DNA from 2 places in the Paenibacillus sp. PvR098 genome. Region 2 is predicted to be linked to the other one. Evidence: a T-box and tRNA genes for the amino acid it is inferred to sense, from the RefSeq annotation. Region 2 holds a T-box; the other holds one or more tRNA genes.
The links. A T-box is a leader RNA that pairs with one kind of tRNA and senses whether it is charged. The one in region 2 lies ahead of trpS (tryptophan--tRNA ligase), so its partner is inferred to be a tRNA-Trp.

Region 1 (4,390 bases), 1.9 Mb from region 2:
ATCCATTTCGATTGCAACCGCTGTAGGGACTTCGTTAGCCGTTCTCATTTTTACGGCTCTTTCTTCTACACTTACCTTTTTCAAACAAAAGCGCGTCGATTTTAAAAGCGGATGGCTCTTTTTCATCACTTGCGGTCCTGCAGCCATGCTTGGTTCGTACACAACGCAGTACGTCAATGCCAAGTCATTTCAGCTCGGCTTCGGAATATTTATGTTGTTTATGGCAGTACTCCTTATTCTTAGGGACTATATCAGACCGTTTGATATCAAGTGGAAAATGCAGCGAATTTATACGGATGGGAAAGGCCAAACCTTTCAATATGGATACAACGTTCTGCCGTTATTACTAATTGGTTTGGCAGTCGGATTCATTTCCGGGTTGTTTGGAGTTGGTGGGGGAGCCTTGCTTGTACCAGCCATGGTCATTTTGTTTCGCTATCCTCCCCATGTAGCCACCGCGACATCCATGTTCGTTATTTTACTATCTGCGATTATGGGAACCACTACTCACTTCGCTCTTGGAGAAGTGGATTTATGGATGGTACTCGGATTAGCCCCGACCGCCATTCTCGGAGGCTGGTTAGGAGCTGTGATTGCAAGCCGTCTTAGCAGCAAAAAGCTTCTCTGGGTGCTTCGTGTTACTTTCGTTTGCGTAGCCATCAAAATGATCTGGGAAGGCGCGTTGTTAGGCTAAGTACTTCCCTCTAATCGTAATATATTATAGCCGCACGGCACATTGTTCATAAAGGGATAAATCCTCTCCCCTTATCCAAAACTAAAAGGACTATTAGTTCAGTCAGTGGATGAGGGAGGAACCTTTATGTATCGACGTCCGATTGCGGCTTTTTTCTATGCTTTGATTTTTTGTATGCTATTTACTTCCTGTACTGCTGCTAATTCCAATCCGAATCTGCCCAACTCCAACGTACCTCAGTCGTATCAAACATTTCAGTTTCCCGAACGGGAACCATTTCCGGAACCACAAGAACCAAAGAGCCAACATTCAACCGAGGAACAGCCCCCTCCAGCGGCTTCACAACAACCAGCTGCCGTATCGGAAAAACCAGCAGCTCCCTCTCCATCTAAGCCCAAGTTAGCTCCTAAAGTAAAGGTAAAGAAAGATTCTCCAGCCCCGGAGAAACCAGCCAAGGAGACAACCAGCCGGAATAAAGCCTTAACGTTGTCCCAATTGGTTGAAAAATACCCAGACCTTTTACTGCTTAAAGGACGGGGGAGCTTGAAACAGGTTGCACTCACTTTCGATGATTCGCCAGATACACAGTTTACTCCTCAAGTACTGGATGTGCTCAAGCAATATAACGTCCGTGCCACATTCTTTCTTATAGGGTCACAAGCAGAGAAGTATCCGGAAATCGTTAAGCGAATCGTACGAGAAGGCCACGTGATCGGGAACCATTCTTATGATCATAAGCTGTTCACTAAATTAACTGATGAAAAGTTCAAAGCCCAGGTTCTGCAAACACAAAAAACTTTGAAGTCATTAATCGGATACACTCCCAGACTAATTCGACCGCCCTATGGAGAAATTAGCGAAAATCAGTTGTTGTGGGCTTCCCAACAAGGCTTTCGTATCGTCAATTGGAATGTTGATTCCCAAGATTGGAAGCAAATCAAACGAGATCAAGTCACTAACAATATTTTAAACCATGTGAAAACAGGCTCCATTGTTCTCCAGCATACCGGCGGCGGACCGGGGCAAAACTTGAGTGGAACAGTGGAGGCACTACCGACAGTCATACAGACACTGCAGTCTCGAGGGTATAAGCTCGTCACTTTGCCTGAGATGCTCCAAGTATCCAAGCAAATAAAATAAGCAAACTGCAGACAAAAAAATCCTAGAGAGCATATACTATGCTTTCTAGGATTTTAATTTTTATGCCGGTAGAGGGACTTGAACCCCCACGGTTTCCCTCACGATTTTGAGTCGCGCGCGTCTGCCAATTCCGCCATACCGGCATGTTAAAATACTTACGTGCCCTGAGAGATTCGAACTCCCGGCCTTTTGATTCGTAGTCAAACGCTCTATCCAGCTGAGCTAAGGGCACATATTCATTTTTTGGAGTGGTGCCGAAGACCAGACTTGAACTGGTACGGTAGTCACCTACCGCAGGATTTTAAGTCCTGTGCGTCTGCCGATTCCGCCACTCCGGCAAGAGAGTTGGAGGCGCCACCCAGACTCGAACTGGGGGTAAAGCTTTTGCAGAGCTCTGCCTTACCACTTGGCTATGGCGCCATATTATGGAGCGGAAGACGGGATTCGAACCCGCGACCCTCGCCTTGGCAAGGCGATGCTCTACCCCTGAGCCACTTCCGCATATTTTTTAATCGGACCCATGATGAAAAATAATCCCCCAGGGATCCATTACTGGGGATCTAGGATTCGAACCTAGGCATGACGGAGTCAAAGTCCGTTGCCTTACCGCTTGGCTAATCCCCAATATTCAGAAAAATAATGGGGCGATCGAAGGGAATTGAACCCTCGAATGTCGGATCCACAAACCGATGCGTTAACCACTTCGCCACGACCGCCATATTGAAATGTGAAAATTGGCAGGGGCAGCAGGAATCGAACCCACACCAAAGGTTTTGGAGACCTTTGTTCTACCTTTAAACTATGCCCCTATAAAAACTGGTGGAGGCTGATGGATTCGAACCACCGAACTCGGACGAGAACAGATTTACAGTCTGCTGCGTTTGGCCACTTCGCTAAGCCTCCATATGAAATTGTAACTGGTGCCGTCGAGAGGACTTGAACCCCCAACCTACTGATTACAAGTCAGTTGCTCTACCAATTGAGCTACAACGGCATAATCATGGTGGCTCGGGACGGAATCGAACCGCCGACACGAGGATTTTCAGTCCTCTGCTCTACCGACTGAGCTACCGAGCCATAATTATAATACATTTTATATTGCTTGTAAACCAATCTAAAAGATAAATGGCGGAGCCGACGGGATTCGAACCCGCGGTCTCCTGCGTGACAGGCAGGCATGTTAGGCCTCTACACCACGGCTCCACACATAACAGATATTTTCGAAGTGAGTTAGTATCTTCGAAAAATCTTAATTGGTTGCGGGGGCAGGATTTGAACCTGCGGCCTTCGGGTTATGAGCCCGACGAGCTACCGGGCTGCTCCACCCCGCGTCAGTAAGTCTTCTATGGTGGAGGCTGACGGGATCGAACCGCCGACCCTCTGCTTGTAAGGCAGATGCTCTCCCAGCTGAGCTAAGCCTCCATGGGATTTAAATATAATGGTGACCCGTAGGGGATTCGAACCCCTGTTACCTCCGTGAAAGGGAGGTGTCTTAACCCCTTGACCAACGGGCCTTACTAAAAAACTCTACGGAGAGAGAGGGATTCGAACCCTCGAGACGCTTGTGACGCCTACACGATTTCCAATCGTGCTCCTTCGGCCAGCTCGGACACCTCTCCAAAATGGCTCCCCGAACAGGACTCGAACCTGTGACAACTCGATTAACAGTCGAGTGCTCTACCAACTGAGCTATCAGGGAATAATGCTTGGCGACGTTCTACTCTCCCAGGACCCTGCGGTCCAAGTACCATCGACGCTGGAAGGCTTAACGTTCGTGTTCGGTATGGGTACGCGTGGTTCCCTTCCGCCATCATCACCAAACATATTCAGGTTTGCGCCCTGAAAACTGGATCGAAACAAAGCATGCTGAAGTTCATGTATTTGGATAAGCCCTCGACCGATTAGTATTCGTCAGCTCCACACGTTGCCGCGCTTCCACCCCGAACCTATCAACCTCGTCGTCTACAAGGGGTCTTACTAATTGGGAAATCTCATCTTGAGGGGGGCTTCACGCTTAGATGCTTTCAGCGCTTATCCCTTCCGTACTTAGCTATCCAGCCGTGCCTCTGGCGAGACAACTGGTACACCAGCGGTACGTCCATCCCGGTCCTCTCGTACTAAGGACAGCTCCTCTCAAATTTCCTACGCCCACGACAGATAGGGACCGAACTGTCTCACGACGTTCTGAACCCAGCTCGCGTACCGCTTTAATGGGCGAACAGCCCAACCCTTGGGACCTACTTCAGCCCCAGGATGCGATGAGCCGACATCGAGGTGCCAAACCTCCCCGTCGATGTGGACTCTTGGGGGAGATAAGCCTGTTATCCCCAGGGTAGCTTTTATCCGTTGAGCGATGGCCCTTCCATGCGGTACCACCGGATCACTAAGCCCGACTTTCGTCCCTGCTCGACCTGTTTGTCTCGCAGTCAAGCTCCCTTATGCCTTTGCACTCTTCGAATGATTTCCAACCATTCTGAGGGAACCTTAGGGCGCCTCCGTTACTCTTTAGGAGGCGACCGCCCCAGTCAAACTGCCCACCTGACACTGTCCCCATAC
Region 2 (4,390 bases):
AGCGCGAGGGAAGATGGTCGTGGTCGCAATCGCAGGAGGCTTTTGACGAACCGGGAAAGGTTTTCACGCCCTGATAAATTTGGTATGCAGCTACGGCATAGAACGCGATAGCGGACCATTTGACATAATCGACCATGCGCGGCGCAATGTACAGGAGGATGAGGTCCGTTTTGACGAGATAGGCAATATAGACGGCAAAACCCAACAAAATGATCGCTTTTAACATATGATGCAGGCTAAGCACTCGAGGGTTCACGGCGTACACTCCTTGTTTGTAATTTACTTTTACATGAAAAAGATGTGTTCAAAAATCAGCGATGTCGCGAGTACGACAACAACAATCAAGACTGAGAGCAGAGCTACGAATCTGGCTCGGAAGGCGGCCAGCAGCATGAGTGTTCCTTTCACGTCGAGCATGGGTCCGAAGACGAGGAACGTCAGAAGCGAACCGGGCTGGAACGTGGTTGTAAAGGATGAAGCTACAAAGGCGTCGGATGTAGAACAGAGAGACAGGATGTAGCCTAGCGCCATCATAAACAGATGCGAGCTGACTTCCCCTTCTCCGATCGATACGAGGCTCTCGCGGGACATGAAGGTCTGAATGACGGCGGTGAGGAATGCTCCGAATATCAAATATTTGCCCATGTCGAAAAATTCGTCGGATGCATGACCGAGAATGGCGAACATGCGGCCTGGCTTGCTTTGGCCGTGCTCTTGGTGATGGTTATGGCCATGCACGTGGTCGTTCCGGTGCTCATGTTTGTGTGCTTCATGCGAATGGTCATGTCCGTGATCTTGACTGTGCGCGTGAACTGCTTTAGAGAACCCGCGCAGCGGATTGCTTTTGACGAAACGATAGATGATCAGACCGATGGTTGCAGCCACGATAAAGGCCAGCGCCATCCGTGAATAAGCGATCTCCGGCCGGCTGCGGAACGCCATGAAGGTCGAGGCGTACACGACCGGATTAATGATTGGACCCGCAAGAATGAATACGACAGCTATGTAAACCGGCATGCCTTTGAGGACCAGCCGGCGGATGACCGGAATCATGCCGCATTCGCACAGCGGGAAGATGATGCCCACCACGCAAGCGAAGATGACGCCGAGCACCGGATTTTTCGGAGTCAAGCGGCGGATCGTTTGCTCCGAGACGAACATCTGCAGCAGGGCGGCGACGAACACCCCAAGCAGGACAAAGGGCAGCGCCTCAAGAATAATGCTGATAAAGAGCGTTTTGAAATTTTGGATGCTGTCGGATGTGATGAACGAAAGGTCGGGCGGTTGTTTTTGGGTATAAATAAGAAAGAGCATCATTATGCACAGAACGGCAAGGATGTTGGTTACCCATCGATAAATAATCGTTTGCACTGGTCATGTCTCCTTGTATATCGTAATAATTATTATATAGTATGCGGTAGGAGACGTATATAGGACAAGATTTTAGGAATGAAGGTTGACAGCGGAAAGACGGTTCGGTACAATGACGTCTAATAAGCGATGATGGGAACAAGTAGGCGGGAGCAAGCTCTTCAGAGAGCCGGTGGAAGGTGTAAACCGGTGGGCGGCGGTCGTACGAATGGATCCTTGAGCTGATGGTTGAACGTGCGCTGGCGGGCCCTGTTCCGGGTAAGCAATGATTAATGTCCAGTACACTTGTATGCCGATCCGGCGTCTCCCCGTTACAGGAGTTTCAAGGCTCGTCATCCAGCTTCCGTGAATATCCGGGAGGCAGTCGAGCGAATTAGGGTGGTACCACGGTCTTTCGTCCCTTGCGGCGGAGGGCCTTTTTGTGTGGGAAAAAAGAATAGGTAATGTTAAAGGGAGGTAAACGAAACATGTCCAACCCAAGAGTGCTTTCAGGAATGCAGCCGAGCGGCCAGCTGACGCTGGGCAATTATATCGGTGCGCTGCAAAACTATGTCAGGCTTCAGCATACTCATGATTGTTATTTTATGGTGGTTGATTTGCACGCCATTACAGTCCCGCAGGATCCAGCTGCGCTTAAGGAGCAGACGGAGGCAGTTGCGGCGCTTTATTTGGCTTCGGGGATCGATCCGAAGCAGGCGACTGTATTTTTGCAATCGACCGTAGCCGCGCATGCGGAGCTCGGATGGCTGATGACAACGCTCACGTATATGGGCGAGCTGGAGCGAATGACGCAATTCAAAGATAAATCCGCAGGTAAGGAATCTGTAGGCGCAGGCTTGTTCACGTATCCTTCGCTGATGGCTGCCGATATTTTGCTGTACAACGCGGATCTGGTACCGGTAGGGGACGATCAAAAGCAGCACTTGGAGCTTACCCGCGATTTGGCTCAGCGCTTTAACGGACGTTACGGTGATACGTTCACCATACCAAAGCCTTACATTCCCGAGGTGGGGGCGCGCATTATGTCGCTCGACGATGGTTCTAAGAAGATGAGCAAGAGCAATCCGAACTCAGGCAGCTACATTGCCATGCTGGACGCGCCGGATGTGATCCGTAAAAAAATCAGCCGTGCCGTCACTGACTCCGGGCGTGAGGTGAAGTTCGATCCGCAGAACAAGCCGGAAGTCAGCAACCTCATCAGCATTTATTCGCAATGTGCAGGCAAATCAATCGGTGAAATCGAGGCACAATACGATGGACAGGGCTATGGGCCCTTTAAAAAAGATTTGGCCGAAGCCGTGGTTGCGGTGCTCGAGCCGATTCAGCAGCGGTACGCCGAAATCAGAGGATCCGGCGAGCTGCATGAGGTCTTGCGCCAAGGTAAGCAGAAGGCGGAAGCGGAAGCAGAGCGTGTACTCCGTCAAGTCAAAGAAAAAATGGGTTATGTGGTGCTGTAGTTTGGGTAAGGAGTCTGTCCGCGGCGGAAGGTTGAGTAGCCGCCCGGCAGGCTCCTATTCTTTTGATTTTCTCTGTTTCGCCTTTACTACAAATCCCGAGCCGATAAAAACTAAGGAAATAATCCCGAAAAGGATCGCCATCCAAGGCTTTCCTGCCGACATAAAGTAGCTAATGGATGCCAGCAGTGCCGTTCCGACTACTGCAAAAAACAATCCGAGTCCTTTACTCATAACGCATGACACCTGCCTTTCACGATAACATTTGAAACTTAAATTTTTTTTTCAAAAAATGCGTATAGATCTAAGGCTGTAACACATAATAAGCTTGCAAGCTTGCAAATACATCAAAGACATCATTCAATTGAAAGGAGTGCTTAACGATGGGTGCAGGACAATCTCGTAACAACAACATTTTGGTGGTACCACAAGCATCTCAAGCATTGGAACAATTGAAATATGAGGTAGCTCAAGAGCTGGGGATCCAAATTCCGCAAGATGGGTATTACGGTTATATGGCAACTCGCGACACCGGTGCAATTGGTGGACACATCACTCGCCGCCTGGTGCAAATCGCTGAGCAAACCCTTGCTGGTGGCCAAGTTCGCTAATAGTGAGAAGCTTCGTCAATATAAGCTCAGGGAGAAATCCTTGAGCTTTTTTGACGCGCTTCTAACAGGCGGGTACAAGCTCGATTCAAACAAAATAGCGGATCGAAGAGTACTTCATTCGACGCTTCTGACACAAATCCCTGCCTAAACGCCGCCATAAGCACCTAAATCCGCTATTTACTAAAAATAGCTTAATATAAATCCACGCGCAGCCTTTTCTCCAGACGGGATTCGCTGAGCCAACCGACATAGGAATCCAATGTATTGAACCTTTTGTCCATCATCAGGACGGCGACGAAAGGATATTGCTTGCGGTGCCGATATCTCACATCCGCCCAGCGAACCTCATACCCCCACGGGTGCTCTTTTACTTCGGCACAGGCATAGGAGGTGAAATACAAGAACGAGGCAATGTTCGGATGACTTTTGGAAGCATCGACGGCAGGGTGGGCGTCGCAAGTTACCCGGTCGATCCATTTGATTGCACCGTTCTTATATTCTCCTAACGTGAACCAGCCATCGGCTCCGTGCTTTATGATTTGCCAATGGTACAGATGCACCGTTGGAATCAACGTATATCGATCGCCGGGCTTATAAGACGAATCTTGTTTGTACAGCCGTGATTCGAGGTAATGGTGAACCCACGCCCTCCATATATAATAGACGGCAATACATACGTACAATAAAGGAAAGAGCACCTCGGGCCTTACAATATGAAGGGCCCACAAGAATATCGCCAGAACGTGGGACAAGAAAATGAACGGGTCGAAAATATGGATGATATTCCATGACACCCAGCGGCTCGAAAACGGTCTGAGTGCTTGCGTTCCATAGGTATTGAACAAATCCGTGAACACGTGGAAGACAACGGCAATGAATACCCACATCGTCACATGTGCCATGGGCAAATTGCCAAAAAACAGCCACAGCAAGCCGGAAATGAGCGCTGTCCAG

Region 1: it has a tRNA-Trp gene. The T-box ahead of trpS (tryptophan--tRNA ligase) is inferred to sense a tRNA for this amino acid. The anticodon was not compared.

Annotation. Positions count from the first base shown of each region.
Region 1 covers NZ_JAFIBU010000001.1:4,110,464-4,114,853, reverse strand. Annotated here, with positions in the region: gene JOE45_RS20355 (sulfite exporter TauE/SafE family protein) at 1-694, shown strand, start outside; gene JOE45_RS23680 (hypothetical protein) at 894-1,082, opposite strand; gene JOE45_RS23675 (polysaccharide deacetylase family protein) at 1,238-1,834, shown strand; tRNA gene JOE45_RS20345 (tRNA-Leu) at 1,898-1,977, opposite strand; tRNA gene JOE45_RS20340 (tRNA-Arg) at 1,993-2,066, opposite strand; tRNA gene JOE45_RS20335 (tRNA-Leu) at 2,084-2,172, opposite strand; tRNA gene JOE45_RS20330 (tRNA-Cys) at 2,181-2,254, opposite strand; tRNA gene JOE45_RS20325 (tRNA-Gly) at 2,261-2,335, opposite strand; tRNA gene JOE45_RS20320 (tRNA-Gln) at 2,387-2,458, opposite strand; tRNA gene JOE45_RS20315 (tRNA-His) at 2,475-2,550, opposite strand; tRNA gene JOE45_RS20310 (tRNA-Trp) at 2,570-2,643, opposite strand; tRNA gene JOE45_RS20305 (tRNA-Tyr) at 2,652-2,737, opposite strand; tRNA gene JOE45_RS20300 (tRNA-Thr) at 2,753-2,828, opposite strand; tRNA gene JOE45_RS20295 (tRNA-Phe) at 2,836-2,911, opposite strand; tRNA gene JOE45_RS20290 (tRNA-Asp) at 2,961-3,037, opposite strand; tRNA gene JOE45_RS20285 (tRNA-Met) at 3,089-3,165, opposite strand; tRNA gene JOE45_RS20280 (tRNA-Val) at 3,181-3,256, opposite strand; tRNA gene JOE45_RS20275 (tRNA-Glu) at 3,274-3,348, opposite strand; tRNA gene JOE45_RS20270 (tRNA-Ser) at 3,365-3,453, opposite strand; tRNA gene JOE45_RS20265 (tRNA-Asn) at 3,458-3,533, opposite strand; rRNA gene rrf (5S ribosomal RNA) at 3,539-3,655, opposite strand; rRNA gene JOE45_RS20255 (23S ribosomal RNA) at 3,716-4,390, opposite strand, start outside.
Region 2 covers NZ_JAFIBU010000001.1:2,240,955-2,245,344, reverse strand. Annotated here, with positions in the region: gene JOE45_RS11195 (TIGR03943 family putative permease subunit) at 1-256, opposite strand, end outside; gene JOE45_RS11190 (permease) at 286-1,371, opposite strand; T-box leader at 1,492-1,776, shown strand; gene trpS (tryptophan--tRNA ligase) at 1,839-2,828, shown strand; gene JOE45_RS11180 (DUF5325 family protein) at 2,883-3,059, opposite strand; gene JOE45_RS11175 (alpha/beta-type small acid-soluble spore protein) at 3,209-3,436, shown strand; gene JOE45_RS11170 (metal-dependent hydrolase) at 3,628-4,390, opposite strand, start outside.